One region of the Clostridioides sp. ES-S-0108-01 genome, then DNA from elsewhere that is predicted to be linked to it. Evidence: riboswitches for the same ligand, from Rfam matches in the RefSeq annotation. Region 1 holds a riboswitch; each other region holds the start of a gene.
What was found. A riboswitch is a leader RNA that binds a small molecule or an ion and turns the genes downstream of it on or off. The one in region 1 is predicted to bind lysine.
Positions count from the first base shown of each region.

Region 2: linked by a shared signal. The riboswitch ahead of IR152_RS06940 (YfcC family protein) and the one ahead of IR152_RS02230 (aspartate kinase) in region 1 are both predicted to bind lysine.
Region 3: linked by a shared signal. The riboswitch ahead of IR152_RS05820 (aspartate-semialdehyde dehydrogenase) and the one ahead of IR152_RS02230 (aspartate kinase) in region 1 are both predicted to bind lysine.
Region 4: linked by a shared signal. The riboswitch ahead of IR152_RS03885 (Na+/H+ antiporter NhaC family protein) and the one ahead of IR152_RS02230 (aspartate kinase) in region 1 are both predicted to bind lysine.

Region 1 covers NZ_JADGMN010000001.1:504,955-510,136, reverse strand. The annotation lists gene IR152_RS02240 (tetratricopeptide repeat protein) at 1-244, opposite strand, end outside; gene lysA (diaminopimelate decarboxylase) at 461-1,753, opposite strand; gene IR152_RS02230 (aspartate kinase) at 1,771-2,964, opposite strand; lysine riboswitch at 3,046-3,214, opposite strand; gene IR152_RS02225 (hypothetical protein) at 3,324-3,941, opposite strand; gene IR152_RS02220 (hypothetical protein) at 4,110-5,182, opposite strand, start outside.
Region 2 covers NZ_JADGMN010000005.1:139,629-144,810, forward strand. The annotation lists gene IR152_RS06935 (M20 family metallopeptidase) at 1-1,176, opposite strand, end outside; gene IR152_RS06940 (YfcC family protein) at 1,190-2,581, opposite strand; lysine riboswitch at 2,728-2,907, opposite strand; gene IR152_RS06945 (FtsX-like permease family protein) at 3,053-5,182, opposite strand, start outside.
Region 3 covers NZ_JADGMN010000004.1:148,158-153,339, forward strand. The annotation lists gene dapB (4-hydroxy-tetrahydrodipicolinate reductase) at 1-93, opposite strand, end outside; gene dapA (4-hydroxy-tetrahydrodipicolinate synthase) at 161-1,048, opposite strand; gene IR152_RS05820 (aspartate-semialdehyde dehydrogenase) at 1,165-2,166, opposite strand; lysine riboswitch at 2,344-2,518, opposite strand; gene dapA (4-hydroxy-tetrahydrodipicolinate synthase) at 2,596-3,477, opposite strand; gene IR152_RS05830 (L-serine ammonia-lyase) at 3,799-4,992, shown strand.
Region 4 covers NZ_JADGMN010000003.1:16,199-21,380, forward strand. The annotation lists gene IR152_RS03870 (TerD family protein) at 1-223, opposite strand, end outside; gene IR152_RS03875 (MetQ/NlpA family ABC transporter substrate-binding protein) at 326-1,129, opposite strand; SAM riboswitch class I at 1,240-1,344, opposite strand; gene IR152_RS03880 (lipoate--protein ligase) at 1,435-2,421, opposite strand; lysine riboswitch at 2,589-2,765, shown strand; gene IR152_RS03885 (Na+/H+ antiporter NhaC family protein) at 2,909-4,639, shown strand; tRNA gene IR152_RS03890 (tRNA-Leu) at 4,749-4,829, shown strand.

The DNA of each region.
Region 1 (5,182 bases):
TTAATTCTTCAAACTCAGTCATGTTTGACATTCTCATAGCTTGCATATACATAGCTCTTGCATTCTCATTAGTATTATCTTCTTCTAATGCAGAGGATAATGATTCCATAGCTTTTTTATAGTCATGTTTTTCTAAATATGTTTTTCCCTGCTCTACTAAATTTATTTCATCTTTTTTATTAAATGAACATCCTACAAGAAATATAGATAATATCGATATTAATAAAATTACTCTTCCTCTCATTAAATCCCTCCTTGTCATATACTTTAAATTTTATCATAATTAGAAAGTTTTTAAAATATTTTATATTTATTACAAGAAATTTGCTAGTAAAGCGAAAAATAAGCAGATATACTAAGAATGATACAACAAACTAAAAATTAATTTAGAGATACATATCTTAGCAAATCTGCTAGTAATAAACTTTAATATTTAATTTTTATTATATACTTCTTTATTTTATATCTCTAAAGCTAATAAGTCTTCATAGCTTTGTCTCTTACAAATTAGCTTATCATTTCCATCAAACACTGACACTACTGCTGCTCTTGGTATTTTATTATAATTTGAAGACATTGAATATCCATATGCACCAGTTGATGTTGTTATAAGTATATCTCCGCTTTTAATGTCCATTATATTTATATCTCCAATTAATATATCCCCACTTTCACAACATTTTCCAGCTATTGTTACATGATTCATAGTCTCATGGTTAATTTTATTCACAATACTACATTCATAACTAGCTTGGTACAACGAAGGTCTTACATTGTCTGTCATACCGCCATCTACACTTACATAAACTCTAACATCTTTTATATCCTTTATCGAACCTACTGTATATAAAGTACTTCCTGCATTTGCAACTATTGACCTTCCTGGCTCTATTACTAATGTAGGCACTTCTATTCCAAGCTCTTTACATGAATTTTCTGCTTTAATGATTATAGTTTCACAGAATTCTTTTATAGTTTTAGGTTTATCTCCTTCACTATAATAAACTCCAACTCCTCCACCTAGGTCAATTTCTGTTAACTGTATGTTGAATTTTTCTTTTATTTCTTTTACTAAGTTCATCATTATATCTACTGTATCTATGTATGGTTCTACATCAAATATTTGTGAACCTATATGAGCATGAAGACCCACAAGTTTAATATTTTTATATTCACTTAACTTTTCTATTGCTCTAAATAAATCTCCATTTACTAAAGCAAATCCAAATTTAGAGTCTATCTGTCCAGTTTTTATATAATCATGTGTATGAGCTTCTATACCAGGAGTTATTCTAAAATATATCTCTTGAGTTTTACCTTTATCTTCACATAACGCTTCAATCAAGTCTAACTCATAAAAATTATCCACTACAAATTTACCTACACCTAAATCTAATCCCATGTTTATTTCTTCTTTAGTCTTATTATTTCCATGGAAGAAAACTTTTTCCATAGGAAAATTTGATTTATAAGCTGTATATAATTCTCCTCCTGAAACTACATCTAGACACATTTGTTCTTCATTTATAAGATTGCACATGTAAAGAGGTAAAAAAGCTTTCCCCGCATAAGCAACCTTATTTTTTCCTTCTCTGGCTTTAAAATATTCTATATATTCTCTACAATTTTGTCTCACTAAAGCTTCATCAAATACATAAAGTGGAGTTTGATATTTTTTACTAAGCTCTAAACAACTTACTCCTCCAATATATAATTCATTATTATTTACGGTCATAGTTCCATGAAGTTTCATAATAGCCTCCCCAAATTTTATATATTAAATACTTCTGCTATTTTCTCTATAGCTACTTGTTTATCATCAGAATTTATAGCACAAGTTATACGAATTTCTGATGTAGTTATAAGTTTTATCATTATACCATTTTCATTGAATATCTTAAATACTTTAGCAGCAACTCCAGAAGTATTTTTCATGCCAAGACCTACTAAAGAGAATTTAGTAATATTATTATCAATTACTACATGTTCTTCATCTGTGTATTTAGATACTATCTTTTTACATTCTCCTAATTCTTCCTTTGGAACTGTAAATGATACACTTATCTTATCTAAAATAGGTGCAGTTTGGCTTATCATATCTACACTTATACCCATAGTTGCTATATCCTCAAATAAACTAGATATATTTTCTGTTTTAAAATCTTTTATTGTTATAGAACTATCATCATCACTAGTAGCTAATCCTGTTATTACTTTATCCTCTAATTTCATGTATTTTCCCCCTCTTATATACGTTCCTTTTACTGCACCACATGTACGTCCAACATAGATTTCAACACCATATTTTTGTGCAAGTTCTATACTTCTTGAATGCATTACTTGTGCACCTAAACTTGCTAGTTCAAGCATTTCTTCATATTCAATCTCATCAAGTTTACTAGCCCTTGAATATTTTCTTGGGTCTGTAAAGTAAATCCCATCAACATCTGTATATATCTCACATTTTCCATTTAATTTAACCGCAAGAGCTACAGCAGATGTATCTGAACCACCTCTTCCAAGAGTAGTTACATCGCCATCTTCATTGATTCCTTGAAATCCAGTTACTATCACGACATTTCCTTCATCTAAGCTATTTTTAATTCTTTTTATGTTTATATCATCAATTTGAGACTTTCCATGAAGACCACTCGTTTTTATATTTAGTTGATAAGCATTATAGCTTATAGCTTTACACCCAAGTGCATTTAATGCTATTGATAATAAAGATGCTGAAATCATTTCGCCAGTAGACATCAAAGCATCTAATTCCCTCTTACTAGGTTCATTACTCAATTCTTTTGCTAAATTTATATATTCATCAGTGGATTTTCCCATGGCAGACACAACTATTACCATTTGTGGATTTTCTTTTCTTCGTTCTATTATATTTTCTGCAATTGATTTTATTTTGTCAGTATCTGCTACTGAACTTCCACCGTATTTTTGGACAATTATACTCATGCTTTTTCCCCCTCAAACTAAATTTTGATAAATAAAAACGCCCAAAGGTATACTTTGGACGTGTAAATTTCATAGACCAAGTAACCTTGTAGCTCACCACTTTAAAAGTGACAGCCTTATGCATATTCTGCATAAGTCCAGAAAATTTGTCCGTCAACAAAATTTCTTCGGCTATAGACCCTTTCATCAATTATCAACACTTACCAGCTCCTATTGAATACTATTGAATACAGCTACCTCTACCCTAGGCTCATTATTTTTAATTAATTTATTAATATAGTTTTATCACACTCTATATAATATTGCAACAATTATTTTACAAAATGTGGCAAATCGCTAGTCTTCTTTTTAAAATTAACTTATATACAATTAAATAGTTTATTTAATCCTAAATCTATAAAATTTATACTGTACTCATTATCATATCTCTCTAAATCATTTAATTCAGATAAGTTATCTGGTGTAACTACCAAAACATTTGGCACTTTAAAAAACGGAATTGTAGATTTATCTATTTTTTTAGAAAGATTTTCATATTTAGAAATGTCTATTTCATTATTTAAATCAACGTCGACTAAAACTTGCTTTATACTACCAAATTGGTCTGTATATTCAATAAATAAATCGTATTTCACATCATCTACACTAACATTTCGGTAAAATCTTTTTACATCACAACCTGCAGTATTGATTCTAACAACTAACTCTGACCCTACTAGAGCCTTTATTAAATCATCTCCCTTAAAAAGCTTACTACCATTTAAATAGTATACATAAGAGAGGTCTTTATAATTATAATAATCCACATCACAAGGATATTTTTTTAGTGTATATTCACTACACATTTTTCTCAAAGTTTTTTTGAAATTTTTTTTATTGTATCTCTTTTGCTCTCCATAAATTTTTCTAAATTGAGATTCTGTAACACATCTAACCCTGCTAATTAAAAGTAATATCTCTTTTTCCATATTAGTCATAGTACATTCTCCTTGAAGTATTATTTGCAAAGTTGTACTAATATTATATTAATTTTATGATATTAAATTTACAAAGAATTAAAATAAAATAGCTAATTTTTATAGAAATAAATTCTATAAAAATTAGCTATTAACATACTAAATACTATTATCAATTATTTATTTAAACTATACATTACCTTGATTTTCAGAATCTTGAGAACTCGTATTTTCATCAGTTTCTGTTCCTTCTTTTACTTTTTTATCTTCAAAGTTTGCAATATTTAGGTTATCAAATTCTGACATTTCAATTACACCAGATTCTTCTTTTGAATACGATATTTTAACTTTATCTCCAACTTGAGTCAGTGGTAATTCGCTAGATACTTTTGAAGTAGCCTTGAATATTATCTCTTTATTTGAATCTAAAGTTACATAATAATTAGTATTTCCGCCTCGTACATCTGGGCTTATTCTTGTCACTGTACCTTCTATTACCTCATCTTTTAAATCATTATCAAGTTTTAAATCATTACCTTTAGATTCTAGTGAATCTTTATAATTTCTTAATGCTTCGTTCTTATCTTCACCTATTCCAAGTACATTATAATCTTCAACAGATACAAATGCAACTCTCTTAACAAGACCAGCCTTATCTTTTAATGATGATACATATGTTGGCTGACCCAATATATTATACATTACAGGGAATGTAGCTTCATAATTCTTTTCTTGAACATTACCCTCAGCTGATTTCATTGCAGCTGTTTCAGTAGCTCCTGGCTGTTTATACAATCTAGCCTCTTTTGTTCTAGAGTCGACTAACATAAATCCAATTGTAGATTCATCTCCACCTGAAGATGTTATACCCGTATACCAATAAGACCTATTATCATTACCATAAACTAACGATGTACCTTCTGTTGGCACTAAAACTCCCTTTTCTGATATAACAGAATTTAAAAATCCATTAACATAAACACCCCAGTCTTTAATCTGGTCTGTTATAAAGTTTTGTGGCTGGATTCTATCCACCCATTTAGGTGTGTTCTTAACATCATAAACCTTTATTTTTCCAGTTTCTGCATCAACAGTGGCTATTCCTGTAGCATTTGCTCCTCCATAACCAATTTTATGTTCATATAAACTTACAACCCAATAAGGTCTTCCTTCATCATTTATTTCAAGAGTGAAATCTGTCATACCAGCATTTACAATACCATGTATGTATAAATGTCTTTGTAAATCTTGATGTAAGTAAG
Region 2 (5,182 bases), on a different contig from region 1:
ATTTTTCTTAATCTCATCAAGTAGTCCATCTTCTAGATAAATTTCTAATGCACATCCTACCATTGCTTTTACTGCTTTGTGAAGTTTATCATAAGCTTCCTCAGAATTTGCATAGTTTAGAAACTCTTTTTCATGAACATACACCATTGGATTTATATCTAAAGCTATTTCTGTATACATAGTAGGGCAAACTTGACTTACATTACCTATATCTGTAGAACCTACTGGTCCATCTTTACCTTCTAATATATCTGTTATACCCACCTCAATCAAATTATTTTTTGTTATCTTTTGAAGCACTTTGTTATTTATTATGTTGTCAAAAGAATTTTCAAAATATCTATAGGAAAGCTTAGCTCCTGTCATTAACTCTGCTCCTTTTGCACAGTTTATAACCTTTTTAGTTACTTCATCTAAATAACTTCTTTCAGCAGCTCTTACGAAAAATTTACAGGCTGCTTTTTCTGGAACTATGTTTGGAGCCTCTCCTCCATTTGAAACTATCCCATGTATTCTAACATCTGATTTTACATGTTGTCTTAGTGCATTTATCCCAGCAAAAGTAAGTTGTACTGCATCTAACGCATTAACTCCCATATGAGGATGACTAGCTGCATGTGCTGATACCCCTTCAAAACTAAACTCTAATGAATCTATTGCCAAAGCCTTGCAGTTTATATTATTAAAAGCTTCTATATGCATCTGATAACTTACATCAACATCATCAAAGGCTCCTGCTTTAACTAAATCACATTTTCCTCCTGTTGTTTCTTCAGCTGGTGTTCCTATTAGTACTATTTTTCCTTTAAAATTTTCTTTTAATTTACTTAATACTATACAAGCTCCTAGTGTAGATGCTGCAATCCAGTTGTGCCCACAAGCATGAGCTGGTTCTTTATCTTCTCCATATCCAGGAAGTGCATCATACTCAGCTAAAAATGCTATAGTAGGACCATCACTATCTCCTAATTCTGCTCTAAAAGCAGTATCCATATTACAGTACGGATAAGTTGTATCAAATCCATATTCCTTCATTTTCTCTACTAAGTACTTTGATGATATATATTCTTCTTCACCTAGCTCCGGGTTATTGAATATAAAATCACATACTTCTTCAATTTCTTTTCCAAGTTCATCCTCTATCTCATAAGCTCTTTTCTTTACACTCTCTATCATAACTTACCTCCTATTAGAATCCTAGATATAATCCTATTGTCAAGAATACCATTACAAGAATTGTTAATACTACCATTAGAGGAACTATGAATCTAACCCACTTTGACCAAGGAATATTAGCCACTGCTAATGCTCCCATTAAAACACCTGATGTAGGTGTTATTAGGTTAGTTACACCTATACCAAATTGATAAGCTGTAACTATCATTTGTCTAGATACATCAACTAAGTCTCCAAGTGGTGCAAGTACAGGTATTGTAAGTGATGCAAGCCCTGAAGCAGATGGTATTAAAAATGCTATCAAACCTTCTATTAAGAAAGTTAAATTTATAAATATAGTTTTTGGTAGTCCATTTAATAAATTTGCTGCAGAATTTAAAATTGTATCTATTATAAATCCATTTTCTGCTATTATTACGATTCCACGAGAAAATGCTATACATAGCCCTGCTGTCATTAAATCTCCTGCTCCATTTATAAATGAATTAACTATTTCATCTTGTTTAAGCCCTGATGCTATTCCTGATATTATACCTATTGCTGTAAATATCATTGCAATCTCAGTTATATACCATTCTAACTTTAAAACTCCAAATATCATAATCGCCATACCTACCACGAAAATTGATATTACCATAGCTTCTCTTTTTGTAAATTCTTTTATGTTAGTATCACTATTAGTCATTGATTCTTGATTTAGTGATATATCGTGTACTAAAGACTTTTTATGGTCTTTTTTAACTCTATTGGCATATATCATAACAAATCCTATAGATATAGCCATATATATTATAAACATAACAACTCTAAACTCTATTCCAGAACCTGGTGTTATTTGTGACAATGCTTGTGCTATTCCTACAGAGAAAGGATTAGTCGTAGCTGCCCCAAATCCAGCTGTTGCTCCTACAAATATCGTTGCCACTGCTGTTAATGAATCATATCCCATACTGGTCATGAGTGGAATAAATATCATATAAAAAGGTAGTGTTTCTTCACTCATTCCAAATGTCGTTCCACCTAGCCCAAATAGAATCATTGAGATAGGTATTATTAAAAATTGAAACCTCTTCATTTTTTTGACAGTATGAGCTATAATAGCTTCTATAGCTCCTGTTTTATTAACTATTCCAAAAGCGCCTCCAACTATCAAAACAAATCCAACTACTTGAGCTGCATCTATAAATCCATTTATAGGAGCTGAAAATACATCAGTAACACCTTGTGGATTTGATGGTGCTTTTTCATAAGTTCCAGCTACAACAACTGACCTTCCGTCTATATCCACCCTTTCAAAATTTCCACTTGGTACTATCCAAGTAAGAACTGCCATCACTACTATTAATAAGAATATTATAGTAAGTGTTTGAGGCATAGTAAACTTTTTCTTTTTTAAACTACTCATTTTTAATCTCCCCACTTTTTAAATTAAAATATTTTATTATTGCATCCCTTTTTATCCTATTTTGTATAGATGTAAAAAAGCTCAACATGGATACATGTTGAGCTAAATGTGCTAAATACAACATACCTGCATCTTCCCTTTATCTTATTTAAGATAGCTCTCCATCAAAATTCGGGATAATTTTGATGACAGTACTGTACTTATTAAATACAGTCCCAGCACTAGCTTTGGACACTAGCACTTCGGCACTTACTCCTTTTATATTGCCTCATTGGTTTCCGACCTCTTCAATATTAATCTTAGTAAATGCAACCTCTACCTCAATCTTTTTATTAGATGAGGTAATTCTTATTAAATTTTATTTATTGTAAATAATTGTAACATAATACATTAAGATTGTAAATATTGTCAGAATAATAATTGCAATATTTACAATTAAGTTTCTCCTTTTTATTTTTTATTTGAACATACTTAATCATTTTGTGAAATTCCCTCTGTTATTGATGTACCTTCTAATTTATCTCTAGATAAATATACTGCAATAAATCCTATGATGCTAAAAATAGAAAAGAGCATAAATATTTGACTCACAGGAATATCAGGCTTTATTGTTTTTTCAAAGCCTCCTGCTAAAAGAGTTTTATTTGTTTTTGAAATTCCCCAGTTATAATAGACTGTTGCAATTACAGCTCCTATTATAGAGGCAACTAGTCCATAAAATTCACTTTCAATTATTAGGATTTTTTTAATATCCTTAACACTCATTCCAATTGCTCTTAGTATTGATAATTCTTTTTTTCTAGCAATGATATTACTTCTCATAATAAAAATACTATTTACAGAAAGTATAAGTATAATTAAACACTGATATATTACTGCAAGCCGTTCCTCTGAATTTTGTTGTCCTCCATTAAATTTCAAATCTTCACCTTTACCACCAATTGATGTAAAAGCATAATCCTTTGTCAACTTCTCTAATCTTTTTTCAACTGGATATAACTTACCTTTTTTAACCATTACATAAATCTTGTTATAATATTTTTGACCTGTTAATTCTCTATAGTCATCTTCTCTAAATATCACCTGTGCTCCATTGGCATCAATATTCCCATCTTGAGATGCCGCATAAACTTCTTTCATAATAGCACTAACCTCAACCTTAAATGTTTCATACTTTTTAATACTATCTTTATATACAGGTAATTTTATATCTATGATGTCTCCAACCTTTGCGCCATCAATTACCTTTGCTTCAAATGAGTGTGTAACTTGTGAATTTGTATTGTTTACAAGTATAACTTTTTTATATTGTCCTTCTTTAACATTTGTCAAGTTTTTTCCTTCTTCAATAAACGACTCTCTACTGTTTAATAGCTCATCGCTATAACCTCTTATAAGAAGAGGATATTCATTACTATGTTCCTCTTTAAATAGTATATTTTTTCTATTTAATTCATCTTGATAGGACTTAGATATTTTTTCTTTAGGAAGCAAAACATATCCATTAGGATTGTAAAAATTTGGATCTACACTTTTTACGCCTTCTATATTTTTTATTTTCTCTATCAGATTTTTATCGACTTTATAAAATAAACTATCTGTCCCATTGTAACTACCACTTACTGTTTTATCCACACTTCCATAGGACATCCCAAAACTACCACCTGTTATTCCTTCCTCTATATTGGCTCTCAATGTACTTTTTACTGCAAAGCTAAATATAAACATAGTTCCAACCATAGTAATTGCAAGTATTGTTATAATCGTTCTAGATTTATTTCTCCATATATTTCTACTCGCGATTCTTCTAATTATGTTCCCATGTGTTCGATTTGTTTTTATAATATTATATTTTGATTTTCTTTCATACCTCTCACTACTTTTTATTGAATCAATTATGGACACCTTCACAGCTTTCCTAACTACTATAAAACTACTTGTTGATACTGATAATACTGAAACTGCAAAAGAATAAATTATACTTGGAATTCCTATAGTTAGAATAGAACTATATCCATATACTACTCTCACTCCTATATATGATAAGATTACTCCAAATAATATACCAATTATTGTACCTAAAACTATATAAATAAAACTTGATACTTTAAACATACACTTGATTTTCTTATTTGACATACCAATTGACCTCATAATCCCTATTTGAATTATCATATCTTGCAGGATAATATTAAAAATATTGTATATTACAAGGCTAGACACAATGATTAAAAGAACTGTCTTTTGAATATTTTCTTTATTCTTATAGGAGGAGTCTTTTAATAACTTAACTACACTAAATTCAGTATTTTCATGTAAATAATCCCAACCAAGGTCTAACTTTTTTTCAAGCTTACTTATAAACTTAGATGTGTTTTTTTCAAATTTAAGAAATATTGTCCCTTTATATGTATTTTTAGTCTTTAGTGGAAATTTTGATTCTTTATATACAAATGCTTGAGTCTTGATTCCACCTATAGAATTAGATAGAGAGTTATAATATCTATCCGGTTTTTCAAGTAAGCCAACGATTTTAAATGTTTTATTTGCACTATCTATTTTGTTAGTTCCCTTGCTATCGATATACTTATTCGTTAGCAT
Region 3 (5,182 bases), on a different contig from region 1:
ACAAACCAATTCTAATTCACTATCTTCTCTTATAGTGTCGGCTAAAATCTTACCCATTTTTCCATCATAACCAGTTGCTATAACTTTTAACATAATTTCCTCCTATGATTAAGGGCTAACTTTTGACCAAACTTATCCTTTTACTATGCATTAATTTTTACTATGCATTAACTTTTAGTCCAAAGTTAACTAACTCTTTCTTTAATACTTCTAAATTTGCTGGGTCCATTTCTGCTAGAGGTAATCTTAAATCTCCAACATTGAATCCTAATAAATTCATTGCAGTCTTAACTGGTATAGGATTTACTTCTATAAATAAAGCTGCAATCAGAGCATCCATACCAAGTTGTAATTTTCTAGAACCTTCGATATCGCCTTCAAAGAATTTGGCTACTAAATCGTGAGTTTCTTGAGGGCAAACATTAGCAAGTACTGATATAACTCCTTGACCTCCTAAAGATAACAAAGGAAGTATAGTATCATCATTACCAGAGTAGATAGCAAAGTCATCTGGTACCAAGCTAGCTATTTCTGCAACTTGTCCTAGGTCTCCACTAGCTTCTTTTACAGCAACTATATTATCTATTTTAGCAAGTTCAACTATAAGGCTAGGACTTATATTTACACAAGTTCTTCCAGGGACATTGTAAAGTATAATTGGAAGTTTGACACTATTAGCTATTGTTTCAAAATGACGTTTAAGCCCAGCTTTATTGGCTTTATTGTAATAAGGAGTTATTATTAATAGAGCATCTACTCCTAATTTTTCAGCTTCTTGACTTAAATTAACTGAGTGCATAGTATCATTAGAACCACTTCCAGCGATAACAGGAACTCTTTTATTAACTTTTTCTACGACATACTTAATAGTAGCAAGTTGTTCTTCATCAGTCATAGTATTAGCTTCACCAGTAGTACCACAAGATACTATAGCATCAGTACCATTAGCTATTTGGTATTCAACTAATTCACCTAATTTGTCAAAATCAACCTTATTATCCTTTGTAAATGGTGTAACTAGAGCAACAGCAGAACCTCTAAATATCATATAAAATCAATCCCCTCTTTTTTATTTTTGTGTTTTATATTACAGTTACTTCTAATGCTTGTTTTTGAGTTACTATTAATATTTTACAAAATCATATATTTATACAAGTTTGTACATTATACTAAATCGTATGATAAAGCCATTTCAGCTATTTGAATTGCGTTAGTTGCAGCACCTTTTCTTATATTATCAGCAACAACCCAAAGATTTACACCATTATCAACACTAAAATCTCTTCTTATTCTTCCAATAAATACTTCATCTCTATCATCAAATTCTACAGCAGTTGGATATTCATTTTTAGCAGGATTATCAACTACTACAACACCTGGAGCCTCTTCAAGTGTTTTTACTAAATCCTCTAATTCAAATGGATTGTTAAATTCAACGTTTATAGATTCACTATGACCATTTTTTACTGGAACTCTTACAGTAGTTGCAGTTATTTTTAAGTCGTAGTTATCAAGTATTTTCATAGTTTCATTTACCATTTTCATTTCTTCTTTAGTGTATCCATTTTCAGTGAATGAATCTATATGAGGAAGACAGTTGTAAGAGATTTGATGAGGGTAGAATCCAGTAGGATTGCCATTCATTCCTTTCTCTAAATCTTCAACACCTTTAACACCAGAACCAGATACAGCTTGGTAAGTAGAGTAAACGACTCTCTTAATTTTGTATTTGTCATCAAGTGCTTTAAGAGGAACCATAGCTTGTATAGTAGAGCAGTTAGGATTAGCTATTATACCCTTATGATTTTTTATGGCTTCTGGGTTAACTTCAGGAACTACTAAAGGTACATCTGGATTCATTCTCCATTGACTAGAGTTATCTACTACTAAGATTCCATTTGAAGCAGCTATTGGAGCATACTTTTCACTAATACTTCCTCCAGCAGAGAATAATGCTATTTGTATGCCTCTATCAGTAAATGAAGTTTCCTTTAATTCTTCTACTATATATTCTTTACCACAAAACATTACTTTAGAACCAGCTGATTTAGAAGAAGAGAATAAAAATAGATTTTCTATTGGAAAATTTCTTTCTTCTAATACTTTTAAAAATGTTCTACCTACCATTCCAGTAGCACCAACTATTGCCACATTTACTTTTTTCATATAAATTCACCCCAATTTTAAATTATTAAAACATTGTTTTATTTGATTTTAGTTATACAAGTAAGATATGTTAATATTTTTATATATCCAAAAACTTTAATATTATATTAACAACTTTAATTATATACAAAAAACGCACAAAGGTATACTTTGTACGTCTAATTTATCACTCAAAGTAAACCCTGTAGCTCATCACCTATAAAAATAAGTGACAGTATTACACATGTTATGTGCAATCCCAGAAAATATTATTGCAAGAAATATTTTCTTCGGCTGTAAATCCTTTTTCCAATCATTAACACCTGCCAGCTACTATTGGATACTCTTAGTTACAGCTACCTCTACCCTAGGTTAATAGGATATTAAAATTTGATTATTCTAATAATAATACATATTTAAGAAAAAATCAACTTATTTATATATATATTGCTAAAATTTAAATCCAAAATTTGTCAACTCTTGTTTTAACACATTAAGATTAGATTCTTCCATTTCAGCTAGAGGAAGTCTTAAATCTCCAACATTAAAACCTAAAATATTCATGGCAGTTTTAACTGGAACTGGATTTACTTCTATAAATAAGGCAGCAATTAAAGCATCCATATCAAGTTGTAATCTTTTTGAGCCTTCAATATCACCTTCAAAGAATTTAGCTACTAAATCATGCGTTTCTTTAGGACAGATGTTAGCAAGTACAGAGATAACACCACTTCCACCTAATGATAATAGTGGTAGTATGGTATCATCATTACCGGAATATATAGCAAAATCTTCAGGCACTAATTTAGCTATTTCTGCAACTTGAGCTAAATCTCCACTAGCTTCCTTCACAGCAACTATATTATCTATTTTAGCAAGTTCAGCCACAACAGTTGGCTTTATATTTACTTTAGTTCTTCCTGGTACATTGTATAAAATAATTGGTAACTTAACGCTATTTGCTATTGTTTCAAAATGAAGTTTAAGACCTCTTTCATTAGTCTTATTATAGTAAGGAGTTATTATTAAAAGACCGTCCACTCCCAATTTTTCAGCTTCTTGACTCATATGAACAGACAACATAGTATTGTTTGAACCAGTACCTGCTATAACAGGTATTCTTTTATTAACTTTTTCAACTGTATATTTTATTACAGCAAAAATTTCAGATTCACTCATAGTAGTCGCCTCACCTGTTGTTCCACAAACAACTAGTGCATCTGTGTCATTCTCAATATGGTATTCGATTAATTCACCTAATTTTTCAAAGTTGACATTATTATCCTCTGTAAATGGAGTAACTAAAGCAACAGCAGAACCTTTAAATAACATATAATCAAATCTCCTTTTTATCTAAATTTAATTTTTTAAGTACAATAATAATTATAGTACAAATTAATTAATTTTAATAGGTATAGTTAATATCTTAACTGTTTAAATAAGATATTTATATTATATTAATATTATAAAAATTTGAAATAAATGTTTTATTCTCAAAATATGCATATTAATTTAATAAAATATACCAAAATGGAAATAAAAAATAAATTTTATGCGAATTTAATAACTAATAATTAATATATTTAGGTTATAATAAATATGTGCGTAAAATCTAATAATAAGTAATAATACCGAAGATTCAGGAGGAATAATATGGATACTTTAAAGGAACTTTTTAAAATAGGAAGTGGACCTTCAAGTTCTCATACTATGGGACCACAAAGAGCAGCAGAAAGATTTAAGAATGAAAATCCAGATGCAGAAAGTTTTAGAGCAATATTATATGGTAGTTTGGCAGCTACAGGGAAAGGTCACTTAACTGACTATATAATTGAAAAAACCATAGCACCTAAAAAAGTTGAAATTGTTTGGAAAGAAGATATTATAAAAGATTTTCATCCAAATGGAATGAAGTTTGAAGCTTTAGATAAAGATGGAAATGTAACAGCTGAATGGACTGTATATTCTATAGGTGGAGGGACTATAGCAGAAGAAGGTCAAAGAAACAGTAAAAGTAAGAGCATATATCACTTAGATACAATGGATGAAATAGTAAAATGGTGTAAAGAAAATGATAAGACTTTAGTAGATTTTGTGTTGGAATGTGAACCAGAAGACATAAAAGATTATATAAAAACTATAAAAGATGCTATGAGAAAATCTATTGATGATGGGCTAAGTACGGATGAAACAATACCAGGTAAACTATTATTAAAAAGAAGAGCAAGTACATTTTATAATGCATATCAAAAAGATAAGAATTTCTCAACACTTATATATGCATATGCACTAGCAACTTCAGAGCAAAATGCTTCTGGTAATATAATAGTTACAGCTCCAACTTGTGGTTCTGCTGGTGTAATACCAGGAATATTCTTTGCAATGCAGGATTTCTATAATTATGATGATGAAAAAATAATTGAAGCACTACTTGTAGCTGGAATAATAGGTAATATAATAAAAACTAATGCTTCAATATCTGGGGCAGAGGTAGGATGTCAAGGTGAAGTTGGCGCAGCTTGTTCTATGGCAGCAGCGGCAGTAGCATATTTAAAAGGTGGTACAATAGACCATATTGAATATGCGGCAGAAATAGCACTTGAACATCATCTAGGAATGACTTGTGACCCTGTACATGGATATGTTCAAATTCCATGTATAGAGAGAAATGCTATGGCAGCTCAAAGAGCTTATGATGCAGCTAATTATGCATTATTAACTGATGGCTCACATTCTGTCTCCTTGGACCAAGTCGTTGAAACAATGAAAGAAACTGGTATCGATATGCTGGATAAGTATAAGGAAACTGCTAAGGGTGGACTTGCTAAACATTTCTTCTCTTGCTAAAAAATAAAATTTTTTAATAATAATTCCCCTGTTTTGATTTATGAAACAGGGGAATTATTATTAATGGTGAATTATTTAATAATGCAAAATATTTTTATATTCAATTTAGTTTTTTATTTTTAATTAATATAGTATGTTATATAATATTTTAACTATAAGAGATATAGAAATATTTTTTTAATAAAATAGA
Region 4 (5,182 bases), on a different contig from region 1:
TACCAAAAGAATTACCTAGTGCCTGAACAGCACCTTTTACACCATTTTTCATTTCAAACAAGCAACCTAAATCTAAATCTATATTACTGCTTTTTAGAGAGCCAAAAAAACCTTTTTTTTGTATTTTTTGGTTCCAATTTAAATTAACTAAAATTTCACCTAAATTACTATTTTCTTTTTTTGTAAGGTTTATTTTTTGCCCCTTTTTTAGTTCTATAGCCATAGTAATCTTCCTCCATAAACATAGATTTATTTAAATGGTAGCACTTAATAAGTCAATGTTCAACAAGATTAGGATAATAATATTAAAATTATACTAAATATACTAAAAAATAGGAATTACAACACCTTTGTACTTTTCTTCAATTATACTTCTTGCTTTGTCTGATGTAAGAACATCTTGTAGAACTTTAATTTTTTCGCTATCTTTATCTTCAGTTCTAAATGCCAAAAGATTTGCATATTCATCATTTACAGGAGCTGTATAAATTCCATTTTTCTTAGCATCAAGACCAGCTGGTACTGCATAAGTAGTATCTATAAATGCAGCAGTTACATCTGGAAGAGAAGACGGAATTTGAGCAATATCTAATTCTTTGAATTGTATCTCCTTTGGATTTTCTATTATATCCTTAGGGCTAACTAATCCATTACCTTTAGGTAAAGTTAAAAGACCAATACTTTCAAGGTATCTAAGGTTCTTAGAACAAGAAGATGGATTGTTGCTTATTGCAATTGTATCTCCTTTTTTAAATTCATCAACAGATTTTATCTTATAAGAGTAAAGTATTGCTGGACATACATATAGTTTTTTACCAGCCATTATTTTGTAGCCTTTAGCTTTAACTGCTTCTTTTAGATAAGGTTCGTGTTGGAATAGATTTGCATCAATTTCTCCATTATTTAAAGCCTCGTTTGGAAGTATGTAATCATCAAAATTTTTAATTTCTAAAGTATAGCCTTTTTCTTTAATAAGTGGTTTTAATTCTTCTAATAATTCTCCACCTGGGACTAAAGTAGCTCCGACAATTATTTTTTTATCATCTTTGCCTTTGTCTTTAGAACATCCCACTATAGATAAGGTAAACACTAAACATAATAACAAACATAATAATTTTTTGAATTTCATATAAATTCCCTCCTGAATATAATTGATTAGTTAAAAATAAAATACCCTTTTTATTACCCTGCAAAATAAAATAAGCCTGAGTTTAAACTCAGGCTTTAAAAGCTAATTTAGACTCATCTTTCAGTATAATACTGCAGGATTTAGCACCAATGTATATAAAATATACTGGTTGCTGGGTTTCATAGGGCCAGTCCCTTCACCACTCTGGATAAGAAGTATTAATTTTTAATTATGTTATAAATATTATCATGATTTTTTATATCTGTAAATATAATTTTATAAATATTTTAAAATATTTAACATACTCATTTAACACCTAAAATTCCAGAAACTAGAATATCAGTATTAGCGCCTAAGAAATAATCATTTATTTCAATAGAGTCTAAGATATTTCTCAAAGCATTTTCCTCATGTTTTATACCAATAAGTTTATCTTCTACAAATGAAACATCACGTTTTCCAAAAAAATCTCCAAAAAATTTTATAGTGCTTATTATGCCTTTATCAACATTTAAATTAAATTCAACATTTCCACCAGAATATTTTAATTCATTTGAAAGAGTATATTTTGGTGAATTGCCAAAGTTCCAATCCCAAGTTTCATATTTTGATTTAGTAAGTTTTTCTATCTGTTCTATATCATATTCACTTAAACAATAATTAGTATTATCAGTATTTATTTTAGAAAGATAGTTCATTATTGCATCTTTAAATTCCAGTATATCCATTTTAGATTGTAGATGTTCACTTATATTAGTTACACGGGATTTTACAGATTTTATTCCCTTTCCTTCAAATTTTATAGGTTTAACTTTTAGTGCACTTGAAAGGTCGTTTATCTCAGATGAAAATAAAAGTGTGCCATGATGCATTACTTTGTTTTTGTAATTATATTGAGCATTTCCAGAAAATTTCTTACCATCTATAAGAAGGTCGTTTCTTCCAGAAAATTCAGCATTGACGCCTAATGTTTTAAGTAAGTCTATTATTGGTTGAGTGAATCTTCTGAAATCACTGAAACTATTATTATTACAAGCTATGAATGTAAAGTTTATGTTTCCTAAATCATGAAATACAGCTCCACCACCAGATTGTCTCCTAACAACAGGTATAGAATGTTCTTTTATATATTCTAAGTTTATTTCAGAAAGTGTGTTTTGATTTTTTCCAACGATTATAGAAGGTTCATTCCTCCATAAAATAAATAAGTCTTCATCAAAGTTTTTTAGAATATATTCTTCCATTGCTAAATTGAAATAAGGGTTTGTTTTTTCATTATAAATTAATAACATTAAAGTAATTCCTCCAATAAGTGATAAAATTTTTTTGTTAGTCTTAGTACAATTAATTTTATAATTCGACAATAGTGTAAAAAGTCCTTTAAATTAGAAATTTTAAAAACTACCTTGCAAAGTTTAAATAAATAATATATACTCAAAATGTGTTTAATAAAAGTGAATAAAAAGGTAGAGGCGCAATAGTCTATCAGTACTAATAAGGAGTTAAGCACAGAGAATTATTAGGAAAGGAGATATTGCCGAAGTTTTATAATCGATGCTTTAAGATTATATTGCTGGGGGTACATAGAAAATGTGTACAACTGTCACAGGTTTATTTGTGGTGAGCTATCATTTAAGGAATTATATTATATTTATTTTTAATATTGTTTATGTATTGTAATGTTTAAGCCTTGAGTGTTTACCACTCAAGGCTTTTTTAGTTTTATCAGAACATAATACCCTGTATAATTCACAAAATTAAAAAGAGAGGGAGATTTACATGAGGAACAAAAAAATTAATATTATTTTTCTGACGACAATTATGTTCATAATGTCAACAGTAATGGTTTTTGCAGAGGAGGATATAGACACTATTGCATTAGCTAATGCAGAAAAATTTGGAATCTTAACTTTAATACCACCAGTAGTTGCTATAGTACTTGCATTTATAACTAAAAACGTAATAATTTCATTATTTATAGGGATTATTTCTGGTAGTTTTATAATTAAAGCTAGTGGTATTAATGTTTTTGCGACATTTATACAAGCTTTTTTAGATTTGGTAGATAGAGCTTTAGTATCTTTGGCAGACCCATGGAATGCAGGAATAATACTACAAGTTCTGGTAATTGGAGGAGTAATAAATCTTGTTGCTAAGATGGGAGGAGCTAAGGCTATAGCTGAAGCGCTTGCTAAAAGAGCTAAATCAGCAAAAGGTACACAGCTTATAACATGGTTTTTGGGACTTTTAGTATTCTTTGATGATTATGCAAATTCATTAATAGTAGGTCCTATGATGAGACCTGTTGCAGATAAGATGAAAATATCAAGAGAAAAGTTGGCATTTATAATAGATGCTACAGCAGCACCAGTTGCTGGATTAGCTATAATATCTACATGGATAGGTCTTGAAGTTGGTTTAATACATGACGCTTTTGAAAGCATAAATGTAGATGTTGACGCATTTGGTATATTTTTAAATACAATACCATTTAGATTTTATAACATATTAATATTAGTGTTTATTGTATTATCAGCATTATTATTAAAAGAATTTGGACCAATGAGAAAAGCAGAGATAAAATCTAGAAGTAGAAAAATTGGTACAGACCTTGATGAAGGTGTAGAAGAATTAGATGATTTAGCTCCAAAAAATGGAGTAAGATTGAGTGTATGGAATGCTATAATCCCGATAGGCACATTAATAATAGTTGCATTAACATCATTCTATTATAGTGGATATACATCTATAATGGGAGGGGAGAATAAGGCTCTTATACAGTTATTTACGAATTCGCCGTATTCATTTGAAGCAATAAAAGAAGCATTTAGTGCATCTGATGCATCTAGAGCATTATTCCAGTCTGCACTTGTTGCAAGTTTGGTTGCTATTATAATGGCTGTAGTCAAAAAGATTTTTACAATATCAGAGGCAATTGATGTTTGGATAGATGGAATGAAAAGTTTAGTAATCACTGGTGTAATATTAATACTTGCATGGTCATTGAGTTCAGTAATAAAAGAGTTAGGTACAGCTAAATTTTTAATACACTTATTATCAGGTTCATTACCTCCATTTTTATTGCCAAGTTTAATATTTGGTTTAGGAGCAATAATATCATTTGCTACTGGAACAGCTTATGGAACAATGGGTATACTTATGCCACTTGCAATACCACTAGCATACTCACTAAATCCTGATATGTCTTATGTAATAGTAAGTACAAGTGCAGTTTTAACAGGTGCAATATTTGGAGACCATTGTTCTCCTATTTCAGATACAACAATACTTTCTTCAATGGGAGCTGGTTGTAATCATATAGACCATGTTAATACTCAAATACCGTATGCTATATTTACAGCAGTAATTACCGTTGTATTTGGATACATACCAGCTGGATTTGGATTGCCAATATATATAGTGTTGCCAGTGGCTATAGTTGCTATATTTGTAGGTATTCAAATAATTGGTAAGAGAGTAGATGAAGCAGAAATTGAACTTGTAGAATAAGGATATAAATAAATTTAACCTTTTATTATGATTGTTTTATTAGTTTATAGATAATTTTAAAAAGTTATTGAAAAGAATAGCGAAATATAGTAAAATAAAAGAGTAATAAGCGGATGTGGCGGAATTGGCAGACGCACTAGACTTAGGATCTAGCGCCGTTGGCGTGGGGGTTCGACTCCCTTCATCCGCATTTTACAGTACTTAGTTGTACTGGAAAAAACTGGGGTTGCTGGCTTTCGGAGTGGGCTATCCCGTTTTTATTTTTTGATAGATAAGTTAAATACAATATGAATATATTTATAAAATATTTTACTAATAAATACAAAAAAGCACATTAAGTGCTTTTTTTGTTGTCTAAAAATATATTTATAAAATTGCAAACGATTCTATTGTTTGTATGAATATATCTTTAACATAATATAGTAAATTACAATATAACTTTACTTTTAGTGTTTTGTATGACATATTAATAATAAATTAAATAAATATATTATTTTACATTAATATATAACATATATGTATAAAAGTTAATAATATAAAAGT